DNA from 3 places in the Priestia sp. FSL P4-0332 genome. Region 2 is predicted to be linked to each of the others. Evidence: riboswitches for the same ligand, from Rfam matches in the RefSeq annotation. Region 2 holds a riboswitch; each other region holds the start of a gene.

Region 1 (7,139 bases), 1.8 Mb from region 2:
AAGCAATTGCCTAGCCATGTTCAAGAAGCGGTGCGTAAAGAAAGACTTTCGCATACAGAAACCGGCCTTTCCAACAGTTTGAAAGGAATGGGAACAGGAGTCCAGCCGTCACTTTGGGAGAAGCTGGACAATCTGTTGATGCCGGTTTTGCTTATTACAGGAGAAGTAGATCAAAAGTTTTGTTTAATTTCCAAAGAAATGCAAACATTAATACCAAATGCTACTTCTAGAATTATTTTAGGGACAGGCCATGCAATTCACGTGGAACAACCCGAGATTTTTGGTAGAATAGTAAGTGAGTTCTTAGCTACTACATAATTAGGAGGAAATAAAGATGACAGTTGAATGGACATCAGCACGTCAGTATGAAGACATTTTATACGAAACATATAACGGAATCGCTAAAATTACGATTAACCGTCCGGAAGTGCACAATGCATTCCGTCCAAAAACAGTAATGGAATTGATCGATGCATTTGCTTATGCTCGTGACGATGCAAGTATTGGAGTAATTGTATTAGCAGGTGCTGGAGATAAAGCATTTTGCTCAGGCGGAGACCAAAAAGTTCGCGGCCACGGCGGCTATGTAGGAGAAGATGAAATTCCACGTCTAAACGTTCTAGATTTACAGCGCTTAATTCGTGTAATTCCAAAGCCGGTTGTTGCGATGGTATCAGGCTATGCAATTGGTGGAGGCCACGTTCTTCACGTTGTATGTGACTTAACAATTGCAGCGGATAACGCAGTCTTTGGACAAACAGGTCCTAAAGTTGGAAGCTTCGATGCAGGATATGGCTCTGGTTACTTAGCTCGCATCGTAGGTCATAAGAAAGCGCGTGAGATCTGGTTCTTATGCCGTCAGTACAACGCTCAAGAAGCACTAGACATGGGATTAGTAAACACGGTCGTTCCATTAGAACAGCTTGAAGCTGAAACAATTCAATGGTGTGAAGAGATGTTAGAAAAAAGTCCAACCGCTCTTCGTTTCTTAAAAGCAGCATTTAATGCTGATACGGATGGCTTAGCTGGTATCCAGCAATTTGCGGGTGACGCAACGCTTCTTTATTACACAACCGATGAGGCAAAAGAAGGTCGCGATGCATTTAAGGAAAAACGCAATCCAGACTTCCAACAGTTCCCACGTTTCCCTTAAACAGCTGAAACAGCTTGGTGATTATCATCAGGCTGTTTTTTCAATTTAATTTAGTTAATCAGTATAAAAAGGAGAGAAATTCATGAGTAGCCAAACGATTCCCAATGGGCTTATGCAAAGAGCATATTTGACGCCAAATCGAGTGGCGGTAGAAACACCGCAAACGTCTCTTACGTTTCATGAGCTTCATAAACGTGTTCAAAAAGTAGCACAGCAGCTTTCTTTTAACGGTGTAAAGCAAGACGATACCATTGCTTTATACATGAAAAATAGAGTGGAGTTTATTGAGATTTTACATGCGGTTTCTTATATTGGCGCCCGGTTGCTGCTCGTCAACACGCGTTTGACAAACGAAGAAATTAATTATCAGCTAACAGATGCAAACGTGTCGTTGCTTATTGCGGATGAAACATTTTTAATGAGAGAATTCCAAAGTTCCATTACTCAGCTTACTTTACCTGCTTTAAAAAGTTCTCCAGAAGCAGAAACAGGTTTTCAAAAAACGTGGAATCTCGAGGAGACATTCACCATTATGTATACGTCTGGAACAACAGGTCATCCAAAAGGAGTGCTGCAGACATATGGAAATCACTGGTGGAGTTCCGTTGGCTCAGCGCTTAATTTAGGATTAAATGAAAAAGACTGCTGGCTTATAGCGGTTCCTTTGTTTCATATTAGCGGCTTATCTATTTTAATGCGGAGCGTCTTTTACGGAATGAAAATCATTTTAGAAGAACGGTTTGAAGCAAGAGCAGTAAATGAAGCGATTGAAAACAAAGGGGTAACGATTATTTCGGTTGTCACTTCCATGCTATCCAATATGCTTGATGAGTTAGGGGAACGGAAATATCCGCATACGTTTCGCTGCATGCTTTTAGGAGGAGGACCTGCACCGCTTACTATTTTAGAGGCTTGTGTGAATAAAGAAATTCCTGTTTATCAAACGTATGGAATGACAGAAACATCTTCACAGTTCGTTACCCTTTCACCTGAAGACAGTTTGCGAAAACTGGGATCAGCAGGTAAACCATTATTTCCATGTGCAATGAAAATTGTAGATGAAAAAGGAAATGAAACAAGCGAAGCAGGAGAAATCATTGTTAAAGGTCCAAATGTTACAAAAGGATATTTAAATAAACCTGAAGCTACTGAAAAAGCCCTTCAACAAGGCTGGTTCTATACAGGAGATATCGGGAAAGTGGATGAAGAAGGCTTCCTATATGTATTAGACAGACGTTCGGACCTCATTATTTCAGGTGGAGAAAATGTATATCCAGCTGAAATTGAAAATATTTTATTGAAGCACCCTGCTGTTAAAGAGGCTGGTGTAACGGGAGTAGCCGATGAAAAATGGGGACAAGTTCCGGCAGCATGCATCGTTACAAAAGAAGACGTTTCAGATGAAGAATTATCTTTACACATGCAACAATTTTTAGCGAAGTACAAACTTCCAAAGTATTTCGTTCGAGTAGAGGAGCTGCCGCGAACGGCTTCTAATAAAATCATACGCCGGAAGCTATCATCGTTCATACAGAAAGGTAGTTAATCGATGATTATAAAAAAAGTACATCTTTATAAAATTGACATGAAGCTTCTTTCTCCTTTTTCAACAAGCTATGGTACGGTGCAGGATCGAGAATTGATTTTGCTGGAAGTAGAAGATGAAAAAGGTTTTACAGGGTGGGGAGAGGTCGTTGCTTTTTCATCTCCTTGGTATACGGAAGAAACGATTCAGACGTGTTTTCATATGTTAGACGATTTTTTAATTCCTTCGCTTCTTCATCAGCAGCTTCAAAAACCAGAGGATGTTCAAAAGCTATTCAAACCTCTAAAGCGAAATAACATGGCTAAAGCAGCTTTGGACTGTGCTGTATGGGATTTGTATGCAAAGCGGCAAAATAAGCCGTTATCTGAAGTAATTGGCGGAGTAAGGCCTGCTGTAGAAGCTGGAGTGGTAGTTGGCTTAAATGACATTTCCGTAATGAAAGAACAAATAAAGACTTACATGAAAGATGGCTATAAGCGCTTTAAAGTGAAAATTAAGCCGGGTGCTGACTATGAGCTACTGAAACAAATTCGAGATGAATTTCCAAGCATTCCTCTTATGGCTGATGCCAATTCAGCCTATACGTTAAGCGATAGTGATTCATTGAAGAAACTAGATGAATTGAATTTAATGATGATCGAACAGCCGTTAAGTTCTGATGATATCCTTGATCATCGATTGTTACAAAAGCAAATGAAGACGCCGATTTGCTTAGATGAAAGTATTGTGAGCTATGAAGATGCACGTCATGCAATTGAACAAGAAAGCTGTAAGATTATCAATGTGAAAATCGGTCGAGTTGGCGGAATGTCCGTAGCAAAGCAAATTCATGATTTATGCGCCCAGCATGGTGTAAGACTTTGGGTTGGAGGAATGTTAGAAGCAGGGATTTCACGAGCTCATAATATCGCCCTTGCCACACTGCCTTCTTTCACGATACCAGGTGATATTTCTGCGTCGTCTCGCTATTGGGAAAAAGATATTATTAAGCCCGAAGTAGAGGTAGAAGCCGGAGTAATAAAGGTGAAGGGAAAACCGGGGATAGGATACGATATTGATAAAAAGTTTATCAAAACAATCACAGCATTTGAAAAAGAATACAAATAATTAAAAACCGTTTTTTTATGAAAAACGGTTTTTTTTATTGAGGTTGTCAATGTTTAGTAGAAAAATAGGACAAATTTTTTAAAAAGAGCACATTGTTCCATCAAGCGTGTCAAAACATGTTATGATGGAATAGTTTGATGAAAAAGGTCGAAGAGTTTTATCGTAAAAAACAAAATTATTTTTGAAAATAGGTTGATAGTTTTCTAAGTTGTCCTATATAATGTGTTTATAACATAACACAATATGTTGTTTTGAAATCCATAATAAAATACTATATTTTGTGTTTTCCAGTGAAAAAGGTGTCTGATAAAAAGACTTAAAAGGGAATTTGGTGAAAATCCAAAGCTGTCCCCGCAACTGTGAATGCTGATGAAATAAGGAGATCCACTGTGAGTAAACATCATGGGAAGGCCTTAAAGTAAAAAGAAGCATAAGTCAGGAGACCTGCCTTTTTTATGTCGTTTTATCTTCTTCGGGAGGTGAGAGGGTAGAGCGAGGATTGAGAAAAGACTTAGTGTCTTCTTCTATCTTCGTTCTATTCGCTCACCGAGGTACGGTGAGCGATTTTTTATTTTGAAGTGAAGAGAGGAGCCATATTTATGGTGAATACATTAAAGCCTACAATTCTACATGAATTAACTGCATATATTGAACGTTTAAAAAAAGAATTTACGCAGCTTGATTTTTCTTTGTATGAGGAAAAGGTTATTCAAACTGTTACAGTAAAGGAAAATATGACGGACGAAAAGGTTGCAAACGTACTAATTTTGGCAGCCTTAGAGCGTATTTCAATGGAAGAACCCGATTGGACGTACGTAGCGGCAGACGTCTACTTAAACGAACTATATCGAAAAGCAGCGGACAACCGAGGTTACGATAAAAAAGAGAAGTACGGTTCGTTTTATCAGCTTATTCAAGAACTAACAAAAATTGGCATTTATAATAAGCAGCTATTAAAAACATATACAGAAGAAGAAATTAATGAAATTGCTTCAGTCATTATTCCTGAACGCGATCGTTTATTTACATACATTGGATTGTTGACATTAGCAGATCGCTATTTAGCGACATCACATGATAAGCGCGTATACGAATTACCGCAAGAACGTTTTCTTATCATTGCTATGACGCTGATGTCTCAAGAAAAGAAAGAAAATCGAACAGCATTAGTAAAAGAAGCGTACTGGGCGCTTTCTAGTCTATATATGACGGTTGCCACACCAACACTTTCAAACGCAGGAAAGAGCTACGGACAGCTATCTAGCTGCTTTATTGATACGATTGATGACAGCTTACGCGGTATTTATGATAGCAATACAGATTTGGCCACGCTTAGTAAAAATGGAGGCGGAATTGGTGTCTACCTCGGTCATATTAGAAGCCGAGGAAGTGATATAAAAGGTTTTAAAGGCGTATCATCAGGAACAATTCCATGGATGAAACAGCTAAATAATACGGCTGTAAGTGTCGATCAGCTAGGTCAACGACAAGGAGCTATTGCCGTATATTTAGACGTATGGCACAAAGACATCTTTTCATTCTTAGACGCGCGTTTGAACAATGGTGACGAACGTCAGCGCACGCATGATTTATTCACTGGCGTATGTTTGCCAGATTTGTTTATGGAAAAAGTAGAGGCACGTGAAGACTGGCACTTATTCGATCCTCACGAAGTTCGTACGCTGATGGGCTACTCGTTAGAAGATTTTTATGATGAAGAAGAAGGCAGCGGTTCGTTCCGCACTCGTTACGCTGAGTGTGTAAATAATGAACAGCTTTCAAGAGAAACAGTACCTGCTATTGAAATCTTCAAGCGCATTATGCTTTCGCAGCTTGAAACCGGAACGCCTTATATGTTCTATCGTGATACGGTTAACCGAGCTAATCAAAACCGCCACGAGGGCATGATCTACTGCAGCAACTTATGTACAGAAATTACGCAAAACCAAAGCACAACGGTCGTAACAGAGGAAATTACGGAAGACGGAAAAATTATTATTACAAAGAATCCGGGCGATTTTGTTGTATGTAATCTTTCTTCTATCAACTTAGCGAGAGCCGTAACTGAAGATGTGCTTGAACGTTTAATTCCAATTCAAGTACGCATGCTTGATAACGTTATTGAGTTAAATGATTTGCCGGTACTTCAAGCAAAACTAACAAACCAAAAGTACCGCGCAGTAGGGCTTGGCACATTTGGTTGGAACCATTTGCTTGCCTTAAAGAAAATAGCATGGGAAACAGATGAAGCGGTAGCATATTGCGATGAATTATATGAGCAAATTGCTTACTTAACCGTACAGGCAAGCATGAACTTAGCTAAAGAAAAAGGTGCATATCCATTATTTAAAGGCTCAGATTTTGAGTCAGGCGCTTATTTTGAAACACGTAAATACACAAGCGAAGCGTGGAGTGAACTGCGTAACGAAGTTCAAAGCAATGGGATAAGAAATGGCTACTTAATGGCTGTAGCACCTAATTCATCAACATCTATTATCGCGGGTTCTACTGCAAGTATTGATCCGATTTTCCGTAAGTTTTATTCAGAGGAAAAGAAAAACTATAAAATCCCGGTGACGGCACCAGATTTATCACCAGCAACAAACTGGTATTATAAGTCCGTTTATTTAATTGATCAGCACTGGAGCATTAAGCAAAACGCCAAGCGACAGCGCCATATTGATCAATCCATTTCATTCAACTTATATGTGCAAAATGATATCCGAGCAAAAGAGCTGCTGGATCTTCATATGACGGCATGGAAAGAAAAGTTAAAAACGACCTACTACGTACGTTCAACATCAAGTGAAGTCATTGAAGAATGTGAAAGCTGTCATAGTTAAAAGGAGTGAATAATTGATGACAAGCATGTTAAAACGAGAATTAATGAACGAAACAGCTCCGAACCGTTCGACAGGAATCATTAACGGCAAGAGCTCAAATATTCTAAACTGGGATGACGTCCGATTTTCATGGGCGTTCCCTAAATACAAACGTATGCTAGCTAACTTCTGGACGCCGTTTGAAATTAATATGGGTCAAGATATTAAGCAGTTCCCTCAGTTAACGGCTGACGAACAAGAGAGCTTTTTAAAAATTATTGGCTTGCTGGCGCTACTGGACAGTATTCAATCAGATTATGCTAGCAAAGTAGCTGACTATGTAACCGATTCTTCGATTAATGCTCTAATGATTATTTTAGCGCAGCAAGAAGTGGTTCATAATCATTCGTATTCATATGTTTTATCAAGTCTTGTACCAAAAGGAAAACAAGATGAAGTATTTGAATACTGGCGCACAGACGAAAAGCTTCGCGCTCGAAATGACTTTATT
Region 2 (7,139 bases):
GTTAAATAGGAGGAGTAGTCCTCAAATCTTCTGTGGAATTTATGCGCTATACATAAGCAATTCAACGATGTTTTACAAAAAAATAAAGTTTTTAACTTGGTTTTTTAGAGAATATTTGTTAACATATCCACTTGTGAGGTCTTAGTAAGAGGAGGATGATGTAAAGAATCCCATATCGGACGCAAGGGCGTAGATATGTGGAGTGGGAATTTTAAAGGAGGATTTTATGTCTGATCAAGGAAATCAAGGAAAATTTAAAAAATCAATATCGTTACTTGACCTAACGTTAATTGGGATGGGAGCTATTTTTGGTTCCGCCTGGTTATTTGCGGTTAGTAACGTAGCGTCAAAGGCTGGTCCAGCCGGAAGTTTTTCGTGGCTGATTGGCGGAGTCATTATTTTACTTATCGGTTTAGTGTATGCTGAACTTGGAGCAGCGCTGCCGCGTACCGGTGGAATTATCCGTTATCCGGTTTACTCGCATGGTCATTTAGTGGGTTACTTAATTTCATTCATTACCATTATTGCTTACACAAGCTTGATTGCCATCGAGGTAACGGCTGTACGTCAGTATGTTGCGTTTTGGCTTCCTGGTCTAACTAAACATGGTTCTGAATCGCCTACTACAATCGGCTGGTTATTTCAGTTCGCGTTATTAACGCTATTTTTTATCATTAACTACGTAAGTGTAAAAGCATTTGCTAAGTCAAATGTCATTATATCTGTGTTCAAATATGCGGTTCCTCTTACAATTATCGTCGTGTTAGCTTATCACTTTAAATCAGCTAACTTTACAACTGGCGATTTTGCTCCGTTTGGTTTTAATGGTATTCAAGCAGCCATTTCAACAGGTGGCGTTATGTTTGCTTACCTAGGACTTCACCCTATTGTTTCTGTAGCCAGTGAAGTTAAAAACCCGCAGCGTAATATTCCAATCGCGCTCATTATCTGTATTGTACTTTCAGCGATTATTTACACAGCACTGCAAGTATTGTTCATTGGTAACATCCCGGCTGATATGCTATCAGGAGGATGGGGAACAATTCAAGAGCAATTCTCTTTACCATTTAAAGATATTGCACTTATTTTAGGCCTTGGCTGGTTAGTAACGCTTGTTATTTTTGATGCTATTTTATCACCAGGCGGTAACGGGAACATCTTCATGAATACAACTTCTCGTTTAGTTTATGCTTGGTCTCGTAATGGAACATTATTTAAACGTTTCTCAAAAGTAGATAAGAAAACAGGAATTCCACGTGCGTCACTATGGCTATCATTTGGAATGTCCGTATTCTGGACACTGCCATTTCCTTCTTGGGAAGCGCTAGTAAACGTATGTTCAGTGGCACTTATTCTGTCTTATGCGATTGCGCCAATTTCAGCTGCTGCATTCAGAGTAAATGCAAAAGACCTTAAGAAGCCTTTTAAATTAAAAGGCATGAGCGTTATTGCTCCTGTTTCATTTATTTTCTGTTCATACATCGTATATTGGTCAGGATGGACGACAATTTCTTGGCTGCTAGGATCACAGCTTCTAATGGTTGTTATCTACGTAGCGTTTAAGAAATATGTACCAACTGACGTCGTAAAATTTGCACAGCAGCTTAAATCTGCTTGGTGGCTAGTTGCTTATTATATTATTATGCTTGTTATCTCTTATCTAGGTTCATTTGGTGGAGGACAAGGTGTGCTAAGCAACCCGCTTGACTTAATTTTAATTGCTCTTGTTTCACTTGGTATTTTCTACTGGGCGAAATACACAGGTTTACCAAAAGCAGTTATCGATACAGATGATTAATAAAAAACACGGCATGAATTCATGCCGTGTTTTTCGTTTGTATAGGCGTGTACTCTATTTATTTATCAAACAGCCATGTTTTTAATATAGCAGCATACTCACGAAAGTAGGCTTGAAGTTTAATTGAATTTGGTGTCTTTGCGCCTAAAGGATAAACATCAAAACCTTGGCGCTTGGCAATAATAGAAGCGCGAAACAAATGAAAATCACTGCTAACAAGCACGACTTTTTTGTGTTGAATATCAACTTTCTGTTTAGTAAAAGTAAAATTCTCAAAAGTAGAAGTTGACTGATCTTCTTTTATAATTCGATTCTTTTTAATTCCTTCTTTCCGCAGAAAACGATAGGCTGCCTCTGCTTCAGAAATTTCTTCATCGGATCCTTTTCCGCCCGTTACGATAACTTTTGTTTGTTGATGTGCTTGTAAATAAGATAAGGCCGTCTTTACTCGTTCTTTTAAACTAGGAGACATTTGATCACCATCTACTTTAGAACCTAAAACGAGGACATAATCTGCGTTATGTGGAACAGACTTGTGAGCAGTTTGATACATACAAAAAGATATAATTACTATATAAAGAACAAGCGAACCAATAAAGGTATAAATCATTTTTTTCTTCAACTGTGAGCACCTTCCTAGCTATTTCATAAGATGTTTGGAAAATAATTGTTATTATAGCATACGAGACCCAAATAAGTATAAGCACAGTAATATATAATAATAGAAGAAAATCGTTATTGTGAATAGTTATAAAATTCGTTACAATAAAGAATAAATGATTTTAAAAGTGCCTCTAAGGAGGATAATAGGGAAATCGGTGTAAATCCGGTGCAGCCCCCGCTACTGTAAATGTGGATGAACCTGCAAAGACCCACTAGTCAAACTAGGAAGGGTGCAGAAGTAAAATGAAGCATAAGCCAGGAGACCTGCTTTTAAAAACCCCTTATTTTTCGGTGGGAGAAATAAGTCAAGACAATGTGTTAATGAGCGCATGACCAAACCTTGACTTTTACAGTTAAGGTTTTTTTATGTGGTAGGGAGTGGAAAAAGTGAAAAAAGGAAAACCGCTTATGATTCAAGGAACGCACTCAGACGCTGGAAAAAGCATGATTGCTACAGCATTTTGCCGTATTTTTAAAGAAGACGGCTATCAAACTGCACCGTTTAAATCGCAAAATATGGCGCTTAATTCATACATTACAATGGATGGAAAAGAAATTGGCAGAGCGCAAGGAATTCAAGCAGAAGCGGCTGGAGTAGAAGCAACAACCAATATGAACCCTATTTTAATTAAACCAACTCGTGATCATGAATCTCAAATTGTCGTTCACGGAAAACCGCTACGTAATATGTTTGCTTTTCAGTATCGGCAAGAATTTTTTAATGAAGGTTTAAACGTTATCACGGAAGCTTATAAAGAGCTTGCCAGTCATTATGATCGAATTGTGATTGAAGGCGCTGGAAGTCCTGCTGAAGTCAATTTGAACGATCGGGAACTCGTAAATATGCGCGTTGCAAAAATAGCCCAAGCGCCTGTTGTGTTAGTAGGAGATATTGATAAAGGAGGAGTTTTTGCGAGCCTAGTGGGTACTCTTCAATTGCTTCCAGATGAACACAAGTCTAGAGTTATCGGGGTGTTAATTAATAAATTCCGAGGAGATTTAGAACTTTTAAAACCAGGTTTGAAGTGGTTTGAAGAATACACGGGTGTTCCGGTTCTAGGAGTTATTCCTTATATGAACAACGTGGAAATTGATGCGGAAGATTCGTTATCACTTAGAAATTACTCAACGCTTGTGAATCCGTTAAAAGAAATTGATATTGCGGTTATCTCGTACCCGCGCATCTCAAATTTTACAGACATCGATCCTTTAAGTTTAGAAGAAGACTGTCACGTGAGGCTTGTAACCAAGCCGTCGCAATTAGGTACGCCTGATTTAATTGTTTTACCAGGAAGCAAAAATACGATTGAAGATGCTCAGTTTTTACAAGAAAGCGGCCTGGCTCTAGCCATTAATCAAGTTTTGAACACAACGAACGTTCACGTCATTGGCATCTGCGGAGGATATCAAATGCTAGGGGAGACAATTACAGACCCTGATGCAGTAGAATCTCGGATTGAATCCATTAAAGGGCTGGGCTTGCTTCCGGTGGAAACCGTTATGACAAACAGCAAAAAAACAGAAAGAGTTTCTGGGTATGTCCAGCTAGAAAGTGAAAGAGTTTCGATTGAAGGCTACGAAATTCATATGGGAAAGACGTTTTCTAAGAGCACCACGGAAGCTTTTGCAGTGGTAGAGCATGAAAAAGAAGGAACGGTTAAAGACAACGTCATTGGCACGTATGTTCATGATGTGTTTCATAACGATGCTTTGCGCAGAGCTTTGCTTAATCAAATTCGTAAACATAAAAAATTGCCGCCTATTACGGACACATTCAACAGTCGCCTGCAAAAAGAGGAGTCTTTTTCAAAAGCAGCAGCATATGTGAGAGAAGCCGTAGATATGGAAAAGCTGTATCATTTAATAGACAACTATAAAAGCCCGGAGCAAACACAAAAAGTATAGCTTGTAGGGGCTTTCGCTTGTTTTTTTACCGAGAACTTTAGTACGCTATTCTACGTTGCCTAGTTCAACAGTCTAGCACTCGTAACAAATAAAAGATGATTGTTTCCAACTTAATGCATGGTGGAAGCATGGTTTATGGACAGGAAAATGAATGGTTAATGTAATGTAAAACATCACGCCTCGTTTCCTAGAGGAGCTGAACGTATTGATTTTTAAACGTATTTTTTTTAACAAAGCATCTATTTTATACATAGTCAGTTTATTTATTGTATGTACTTCGGTAATTATGGGCGTATTTATTGGTACAGTTTCGTTAACCGTAGGAGATACAATCAAAATTATTATTGGCCACCTTACCGGGCTATCCTTATATCACGGTCCGGAAAACATGGATTTAATCATTTGGCAAATTCGTTTTCCAAGAGTACTGGTGGCATTTTTAGTAGGAGCTTCGCTTTCAATAGCAGGGGCTGCCTTTCAAGGGCTATTAAGAAACTCTCTTGCCGATCCTTATACGATCGGGGTTTCCTCAGGTGCAACCCTTGGCTCTGTCATGGCAATTTATTTTCATTGGAGTATTTTTGGTTTGTCTATCTTCACGCTGCCTGTAGTCGGCATTGTATCTGGTTTTATTACTCTTCTTTTAGTTTTTGGTATTACGAAACTCGCAAGCGGCAATTTGGCCAATGAAACCATCATCTTAGCGGGGATTATTTTATCATCCTTTATGAGCGCACTTATTTCATTAATTGTGGCTCTTTCTCCCGAAGAAGATGTAAGGCAGGTTTTATACTGGCTAATGGGAAGCGTATCAATGAGAGGATGGTCTCATATTCAAATTTTAGGGCCGTTCTTTTTGATCGGTACAATTATGCTGTTGTTACATGTAAAAGAGCTGAACGGCTTAGCATTTGGCGATCAATCCGCTCAGTTTATGGGAATAGACGTAAAGAAGAAAAAAAGAATGATTTTAATAGGGGCATCCGTATTAACAGGGGCTGCGGTATCAGTATCTGGGGCAATTGGATTTGTTGGCTTAGTTATCCCCCACGTAGTGCGTCTCGTAGCGGGAGCTAATCATAAGCATGTACTGCCGCTTTCTATTTTAATTGGAGGAAGTTATTTGGTTTTAGCAGATTTATTGGCACGAACGATATTAGAACCTCGTGAATTGCCGATTGGAGTCGTAACCGCCTTAATTGGTTCGCCAATTTTTACCCTGCTCCTTGTAAAAGAACGTATGCGGAAGAGAGGAATATCATGATTGAACTATATAATGTGACAGGAGGATACGATAAGCAGCAGCCAACCGTTCGTGACATCACGTTCACCGTAGACAAAGGTTCTTTTGTCGCTTTACTAGGACCAAATGGAAGCGGGAAAACAACGCTTATTCGCTTAATTATGAATGTATTAACCATTCAATCAGGAGAAGTGAAGGTGGAAGGAAAGTCAGTGAAGGCTTATTCACCAAAACAACTGGCGCAAAAAGTTGCAGTCATGACGCAAGAAAATCAAATTGGGCTAGAATTTACGGTTCAAGAAATTGTTTCACTTGGACGTTACCCTTATCAGGCAAAAGGATTGTTTAGCACTGTATCAGCACAGGATGAAGAAGTGGTGGAAAGCGTGATGAAATTAACAAACGTCTGGCACTATAGAAATCATACTTTTCAATCGCTAAGCGGTGGAGAAAAACAGCGGGTTTTACTGGCTAAAGCACTAGCGCAAGAACCTGACTACTTACTTCTTGATGAACCAACGAATCACTTAGATGTAAAACATACAATGGAACTGCTTCAGCTGTTAAAAACTTTACAGCAGGAAATGAGCTTAACGGTCCTGGCCATTTTGCATGATCTCAACATCGCCTCGCTGTTTGCAGATAATGCCGTGTTGCTGAAAGATGGAAGAGTAGAAGAAACTGGGATGGATGCCATTTTTAAGGATGCAGCTACGTTAAAAAGAGTATATGGGGTTGATTTGCATGTATTTCACCATCCCGCTGTGAACAAGCGACAAATTGCTTTTGTGCCGCCGTATCAATATCCAGAGACGGACTTCCATGAGTTGTATCAGTTACAAAAGGAACCGGACAACCTATGTTTATCCTTTGTTCGTCCTTTGAGAACTCTTTCACTGGGTTCAAATGAAACAGGTCTAGACTGGTGTCAAGAAATTGTTCAACAGCAAAGCAGTGCTAACGCGGCGTGGAAATCTGCGTCTTTATATAGTCATGAAGTTCGCTTAAAAGACGATAAAGGTTACTCGTGGCTGGCTGTGCTGACACATGGACAAAAAGAAAACGAAGTAAATATTGTTCTACTAACAAATGCGCCGCTTTCGGACGGGAACTTACTTCATGCTGCGATGAAGGTAATTGAGTACCGAGCTTTCTTAGGAAAAACAGGACGTATTGTTGTAGCATCATCTCATCATAAAGAAGAAAATCAAGAAGAAATTTCAGAGTTCTTGATGGAACGCCTCCAAAAAGAATTACAACTATTTATGGAAACAAAAATGACCGACAGTTGCTTTAAATAAGCAGTAGCGGTCATTTTTTATTCTTCGGAGTGATCATCAGACTTTTCTGTTTCAACTCCTGAACTCATCGTTGTCTCAGTTGTATGTTCATCAATCTTTTTTTCTTTTAGCTTAACAGAAAACAAGTCTTTGACTTCTTCATCTACTTGATCAGAGTCAGCGCTGTAAGTGGTGCCGATGTTTAAGTGACCGGTCAAATCTTTAATGCCTAGCTGGCCGAAATTATTAC
Region 3 (7,139 bases), 310 kb from region 2:
AGCTTGGCGGAAAAACAATTCTTTATTTTGAAGTTGTTACAACCATTGCTATTGTAGTGGGGATTATTGCCGCGAACTTATTCCACCCTGGTGCAGGGGTTGATATGGGACATATTGAAAAAAGTGATATTTCTCAATATGAGGCAACGGCAAAAACGTCTGAAAGTACAGGGATTGCTCAAGAGCTTCTTCATATTGTTCCGACAAACGTCTTTCAATCGGTAGCAGAAGGCGATCTTTTACCAATCATTTTATTTTCCGTACTGTTTGGTGTAGGCGTAGCTTCGATTGGAGAGAGAGGAAAACCTGTTTTAGCCTTTTTTGAAGGCGTCTTGGATGCAATGTTTTGGGTAACTAATTTGGTGATGAAATTTGCTCCAGTAGGTGTATTTGCACTTATTGGTGTTAATATTATAAAGTTTGGTGTCGGATCACTTATTCCATTAGGAAAATTAGTGTTCGCCGTTTACTTCACCATGATTTTCTTTGTGCTTGTGGTTCTTGGGATTATTGCTAAAATGGCTGGAACAAGCATGTTTACGCTGATAAAAGTGTTAAAAGACGAGCTGCTTCTTGCTTTTACAACGGCAAGTTCAGAAGCCGTTTTACCATCTCTTATCAAAAAGATGGAAGACTTCGGTTGTTCTAAATCGGTTACATCGTTTGTTATTCCAACGGGCTACACGTTTAACTTAGATGGTTCAACCATTTATCAGGCGCTGGCATCGCTGTTTATTGCTCAAATGTACGGCATCGACCTTTCCATTATGGATCAAATTCAGCTCCTTCTTGTGCTAATGTTAACCTCAAAAGGAATGGCTGGTGTACCAGGGGCATCGTTTGTAGTTGTACTTGCTACACTTGAATCTATGGGCTTCCCTCTTGAAGGCATGGCATTTATTGCAGGAATTGACCGCATTCTTGATATGATGCGTACCACAGTTAACGTAGTAGGAAATGCTTTAGCTGCTATTGTAATGTCCAAGTCTGAAGGCGAGTTTGATAAGCAAAAATCATTAAATTACACAAATGAATTAAAGAAATCAAACATAGCTTAAAACAAAAAAGCCGGGCAGCTGCCCGGCTTTTTTGTTTGGAGCTGCCTGTTATCTTTTTTGAAACATATGGTAAAATAAAAGAAATGAGAGACAAAGGAAGTGTCATAATGACGGAAACTGTTCAGTTAATTAAAAAGCTTGTTTCGATTCCCAGTCCTTCTGGAAATACAGAAAAGGTAATTTCATTTGTCGAAGACTATGTAAAAGAGCTAAATATTCAAACGTATCGCAATCGAAAAGGAGGCTTAGTCGCTACTATTCCCGGTAAAGATACAGATCACCACCGCATGCTGACGGCTCATGTCGATACATTAGGTGCTATGGTAAAAGAAATCAAACCGAGTGGACGTCTGAAAATCGACCTGATTGGAGGGTTTCGCTACAATTCTATTGAAGGAGAATATTGTGAAATTGAAACTTCATCAGGAGAAGTATTTACAGGAACCATCCTTATGCATCAAACATCTGTTCATGTGTATAAAGATGCAGGGAAAGCTGAGCGGAATCAAGAAAATATAGAAATTCGACTGGATGAAAAAGTACATAGCGCAGAAGATATTCGCAGCCTTGGAATTGAAGTCGGCGACTTTGTTTCGTTTGATCCTCGTGTAGAAATAACAAAAAGCGGTTTTATTAAATCTCGTCATCTCGATGATAAAGCAAGCGTAGCTTTATTGCTTCAGCTCATGAAAACAATTCAAGAAGAACAGATCGAACTGCCATACACTACGCACTTTCTCATTTCAAATAATGAAGAAATTGGGTACGGAGGAAATTCCAACATTACGCCTCAAACAGTAGAATACTTAGCGGTTGATATGGGTGCTATGGGAGATGGACAATCTACTGATGAATACACCGTGTCTATTTGTGTAAAAGATTCAAGCGGCCCATATCATTACGGTTTGAGAAGGCATTTGGTGGAGCTAGCTAAGCAGCATGATATTCAGTACAAATTAGATATTTATCCGTTTTACGGATCAGATGCTTCTGCTGCTATTCGTGCCGGACACGATATCGTACACGGCTTAATTGGTCCAGGAATTGATTCTTCTCATGCGTTTGAGAGAACGCATCAAGATTCATTGAATCATACGTATAAGCTTCTTTATTACTATGTGCAGTCGAACATGGTTCTGCTTTAAGAAAGGAATATTTAATTAATGTATTTTTATGCAAAATAAAGAACAGGACGGGATTGTGATGTCTGTCCTTTCCTTTCCTAAAAAAGAAGCCGGCTGTCCGGCTTCTTTTTTTAATAAATACTATATATTTTTTTACTGGTGAAGCAACAGTGGGTTAAAAAAGCACCTTTTTTAAAGAGGTACAATACTGCTTAAACCTTTTGTACATTGTGTTCATTTACAGAAGTTAAAATGTTTTTAAATTTTTAAAAGTTTCTTGTGACAAGTTTTGTAGAATGGGTTTTCAAAAGGAAATGGTTTCAGCATAATGTGGATATAGCGATCACTACAATAATCGGAGGCGAATCTTTTCATGTGGGTACTGACGGTATATGCTGGAAAAGAAATGAAAATGTTTGAATTTGAAACTGAAAAACAGGCGAGAGAAGCTTTTGCTAAAACAAATGGCTGTAAAGTTCTTTCAGAAGTTGTGTATTATAATGATCCTCATTTAACATTAGTAGCTATATAATGAAAAAACAAGAGCTGATTTTATGCTCTTGTTTTTTTATAGATACTTGTATCTTCCGAAAAGAATAGAGTTGAAATAAAAAAAAATGTACGCTATGATATGGTAGTTACTTCTATTATTCTGATAGTTTAAAAGGTTCATATATATCAAACAGCAACAGTAAAGATGCCAAGAAGGCTTAATAGGGAAACTGGTGAAATGCCAGTACTGTCCCCGCAACTGTAAGTGTGGACGAACGAGTATAACCACTGTGAAAAAATCACGGGAAGGTTTTCAAGTAGAATGATACACAAGTCAGGAGACCTGTCTTTATTGTGAAGTTTCTATTTCTCCGGGGAGCGGGAAGGGAAACGTTGGCTTAAAGTGGCATTCGTGTACACTCTTATTCTGACGTTTTACCCGCTCGCATATTAGCGAAGTGGGTTTTTCTCATATCCTAAAACTACATATCGTGCAAAAAAGGTGCGCAATGTTCACATTGCGTTAAATGGGAAGTCTGGTGTAAAGCCAGCGCGGTACCCGCCACTGTGAAGAGGAGCTGATTGCATATGCCACTGTATTCGGGAAGGCGCAATCAAGTGATGAATCGAAGTCAGGAAACCAGCCTTTTTCTAATGCGAAGCTTACCCTACGGGATATAGGTGGAAGTGCAAAAACTTAGTTTGAATTTTCTGCGCCTCTATCATTGATAGAGGCGCTTTTTTTAGTAAAGGAGCGAATGAGTGTGACGACGTGGAACTTAAATGGAACAAAACATCACGTATTGATTTGTAATGGAAGCAGCTGTATGAGAAAAGGTGGAGAAGAAGCCACGCAGGCTATTCGAAATAAAGTGACGGAACTGGATTTGGATGAAACGGTTCATACAACGCGTACGCGCTGTAACGGACGATGCAAAGATGCTCCTGTAGCTATCGTCTATCCTTCAGGAGATTGGTACAAGCAGGTCACTGAAACCGTGGCTCACCGGATTGTCAAAGAGCATTTAGCAGGAGGCTGCAGTATAAAGGAATCGCTTATTTATGAATGTGATCAAAATGGTTTCGTTTCTCCGGAAAACAGTGACTCCATAGAAGGAATTGACAAAGTAAAAAGTAACGCATAAAGGAGGAGCTAGCATGAAAGGTAAACTGTTAGTTATTGGATTTGGGCCAGGAAGCTTTGAACATATTACACAGCGAGCAAGAGAAGCCATTCAAGAAAGTGATATGATCATCGGTTATAAAACCTATGTGGAACTAATTCAAGGACTGTTAACGAATCAGCAAATTATTAGTACGGGAATGACCGAAGAAGTAAGCCGTGCACAAGAAGCTGTAAAGCAAGCTGAAGCGGGCAAAACCGTAGCTGTCATTTCAAGCGGAGATGCAGGAGTATACGGAATGGCAGGCCTTGTGTATGAAGTGTTGATTGAAAAAGGCTGGAAAAAAGAAACGGGCGTAGAGATGGAAGTAATTCCTGGCATTTCGGCTATTAATTCATGCGCATCTCTCCTTGGAGCGCCCGTGATGCACGATGCTTGTACGATTAGTTTAAGTGACCACCTTACGCCTTGGGAGCTAATCGAAAAAAGAATTGAAGCAGCTGCACAAGCAGATTTCGTAGTGGCTTTTTACAACCCAAAAAGCGGAAGACGAACAAGACAAATTGTTGAAGCGCAAAGGATTCTATTAAAGTACCGTTCCCCTGATACGCCTGTTGGTCTTGTTAAAAGCGCTTATCGTGACCGTGAAGAAGTCGTAATGACCAACTTAAAAGACATGTTAAACCATGAAATAGGCATGCTGACTACCGTTGTTGTCGGAAATTCATCTACATTCTTTTACGACGATTTAATGATTACACCGCGAGGATATCAGCGGAAATATACCCTCAACCAAACGGAGCAGCCGCTAAGACCGCATCAGCGACTTCGAAAAGAAGCAGAACCATGGGCTCTCGATCAAGAAGAGACTGTAAAGCAAACAGCTTCAGCTATTGAAGCAGTTCAGAACACAAGAGAAGAAAAAGCAACTTCACGAGCTCTTGCAGAAGAAGCGCTTCAAGCAATTTTAGGTGAATCCACTTCTGCGGTCGTACACCAGCCAATCGAGTCTATCTTTGAAGTAGCAGTTAGTCCAGGACTTGCAAATAAGAAATTCACGCCTGTTCAAATGACAACACTAGCGGAAGTTGTTGGTGAAAAAGGTACGATGGAGTATACACCTGACCATCAAATTAAACTGCAAATTCCAACGGCCCAGCCGGATATAATCATTAAAAAGCTCCAAGCAGCTTCCTTTTTACTATCTCCGGTCGGAGACGTGTTCACAATCAAAGCGTGTGATTTTTGCGATGGAGAAAAAAGCGATGCTATTCCACATACGGAAGAATTACAAAAGCGCCTCGGGGGAATGGACATGCCAAAAGAGCTGAAGCTTGGTATCAATGGATGCGGTATGGCTTGTTACGGCGCTGTTCAAGAAGATATCGGCATTGTCTATAGAAAAGGTGCGTTTGATTTATTTTTAGGAGCTAAAACGGTTGGACGCAATGCGCATTCAGGTCAAATTGTGGCGGAAGGCATAGCACCCGATGACATTGTTGAAATAGTGGAGAACATTATCCATGAATATAAAGAAAAAGGTCATCCTAATGAGCGATTTCATAAATTCTTTAAGCGTGTGAAGAACGTTTATGGATTCGACTATCAAGATATAACACCAAAAATAAAAGTAGAACCAGCTCCGTGTGGAGATTAAAAAATAGGAGGACATTATATGAAATCAGTTTTATTTGTTGGTCATGGAAGCAGAGATCCTGAAGGGAACGATCAAATTCGCGAATTTATTTCGACTATGAAGCATGATTGGGACGCATCTATTTTAGTAGAAACGTGTTTTCTAGAGTTTGAACGTCCAAATGTAAGTCAAGGTATTGATACATGTGTGGCAAAGGGAGCACAAGATGTAGTTGTAATTCCAATTATGCTTTTGCCTGCTGGCCACTCTAAAATACATATTCCGGCGGCTATAGATGAAGCTAAGGAAAAATATCCACACGTAAACTTCGTATACGGACGTCCCATTGGCGTTCATGAGGAAGCCCTTGAAATTTTAAAAACGAGATTGCAAGAATCAGGAGAGAATTTAGAAACTCCAGCTGAAGACACGGCTGTTATTGTCTTAGGGCGAGGAGGAAGTGATCCTGATGCAAACAGTGATTTATATAAAATTACGCGCCTTCTTTGGGAAAAAACAAATTATAAAATCGTCGAAACTTCTTTTATGGGCGTGACCGCACCACTGATTGATGAAGGCGTGGAGCGATGTTTGAAATTGGGCGCTAAAAAAGTGGTTATTCTCCCGTATTTCTTATTTACAGGAGTATTAATTAAGCGATTAGAAGAAATGGTGAAGCAGTATAAAATGCAGCATGAAAACATTGAGTTTAAGCTAGCCGGCTATTTCGGTTTTCACCCAAAACTGCAGACAATTTTAAAAGAACGTGCTGAAGAAGGATTAGAAGGTGAAGTGAAAATGAACTGCGATACGTGTCAATATCGCCTCGGCATTATGGAGCATATTGATCACCACCATCATCACGATCATGACCATCATCACGATCATGACCATGATCACGGACACCATCACCACGATCACCATCACGACCATCAACACCGTGAAGATAAGGTCGGCGAGCTAAAATGATTTTATTGTTAGCCGGAACTAGCGATGCACGTGCATTAGCCGTGCAAGTGAAAAAAGCAGGTCATGAGGTTACGGCAACGGTTGTAACCGAAAACGCAGCTATCGAATTACAGCGTGCAGAAGTGAAAGTGAAAATTGGACGTCTCACAAAAGAAGATATGACGGATTTTGTAAACGAACATCGTGTAAAAGCTATTGTGGATGCAAGTCATCCTTTTGCGGAAGAAGCATCTAAAAATGCTATCGGTGCGGCTGCTGAAACAGCGATTCCTTACATACGCTATGAGCGGGCTTCGCAGGCTTTTACCTATGATAATATGACGATGGTTTCTACGTATGAAGAAGCAGCAGAAGTAGCAGCTGAGAAAAAAGGAGTTATTATGCTGACAACAGGCAGCAAGACGCTGCAGGTTTTTACAGAAAAGCTGCTTCCTCTTTCAGATGTACGGCTTGTTGCTCGTATGCTTCCAAGGCTGGATAATATGGAAAAGTGCCAGCAATTAGGATTTTCGCAAAAAAATATCATTGCTATTCAAGGGCCGTTTACAAAAGAGTTTGATCGAGCGCTGTATAAGCAATACGGAGTGACAGTCATGGTCACAAAAGAAAGCGGAAAAGTTGGATCTGTGGATGAAAAAGTGGAAGCAGCTAAAGAGTTAGGCTTAGATATTATTATGATTGGGCGACCGAAAATTGAGTATGGGACCGTGTATTCCACGTTTGAAGAAGTGGTTCA

Evidence for each region. A riboswitch is a leader RNA that binds a small molecule or an ion and turns the genes downstream of it on or off. The one in region 2 is predicted to bind cobalamin.
Region 1: it holds a riboswitch for cobalamin, as region 2 does, so the genes downstream of both, MKY06_RS24870 (ribonucleoside-diphosphate reductase subunit alpha) here and MKY06_RS15030 (cobyric acid synthase) in region 2, are expected to answer to the same signal.
Region 3: it holds a riboswitch for cobalamin, as region 2 does, so the genes downstream of both, MKY06_RS13405 ((2Fe-2S) ferredoxin domain-containing protein) here and MKY06_RS15030 (cobyric acid synthase) in region 2, are expected to answer to the same signal.

Annotation. Positions count from the first base shown of each region.
Region 1 is NZ_JBBOUA010000001.1:4,746,890-4,754,028, reverse strand. Features, by position in the region: gene menH (2-succinyl-6-hydroxy-2,4-cyclohexadiene-1-carboxylate synthase) at 1-318, shown strand, start outside; gene menB (1,4-dihydroxy-2-naphthoyl-CoA synthase) at 335-1,153, shown strand; gene MKY06_RS24880 (o-succinylbenzoate--CoA ligase) at 1,236-2,699, shown strand; gene menC (o-succinylbenzoate synthase) at 2,703-3,806, shown strand; cobalamin riboswitch at 4,087-4,272, shown strand; gene MKY06_RS24870 (ribonucleoside-diphosphate reductase subunit alpha) at 4,406-6,649, shown strand; gene MKY06_RS24865 (ribonucleotide-diphosphate reductase subunit beta) at 6,666-7,139, shown strand, end outside.
Region 2 is NZ_JBBOUA010000001.1:2,948,453-2,955,591, reverse strand. Features, by position in the region: gene MKY06_RS15040 (APC family permease) at 227-1,798, shown strand; gene MKY06_RS15035 (YdcF family protein) at 1,857-2,420, opposite strand; cobalamin riboswitch at 2,568-2,747, shown strand; gene MKY06_RS15030 (cobyric acid synthase) at 2,840-4,366, shown strand; gene MKY06_RS15025 (FecCD family ABC transporter permease) at 4,572-5,630, shown strand; gene MKY06_RS15020 (ABC transporter ATP-binding protein) at 5,627-6,910, shown strand; gene MKY06_RS15015 (hypothetical protein) at 6,928-7,139, opposite strand, start outside.
Region 3 is NZ_JBBOUA010000001.1:2,638,104-2,645,242, reverse strand. Features, by position in the region: gene MKY06_RS13420 (cation:dicarboxylate symporter family transporter) at 1-1,058, shown strand, start outside; gene MKY06_RS13415 (M42 family metallopeptidase) at 1,166-2,203, shown strand; gene MKY06_RS13410 (hypothetical protein) at 2,556-2,714, shown strand; cobalamin riboswitch at 2,861-3,039, shown strand; cobalamin riboswitch at 3,158-3,337, shown strand; gene MKY06_RS13405 ((2Fe-2S) ferredoxin domain-containing protein) at 3,439-3,819, shown strand; gene cobJ (precorrin-3B C(17)-methyltransferase) at 3,833-5,455, shown strand; gene MKY06_RS13395 (sirohydrochlorin chelatase) at 5,474-6,403, shown strand; gene cobK (precorrin-6A reductase) at 6,400-7,139, shown strand, end outside.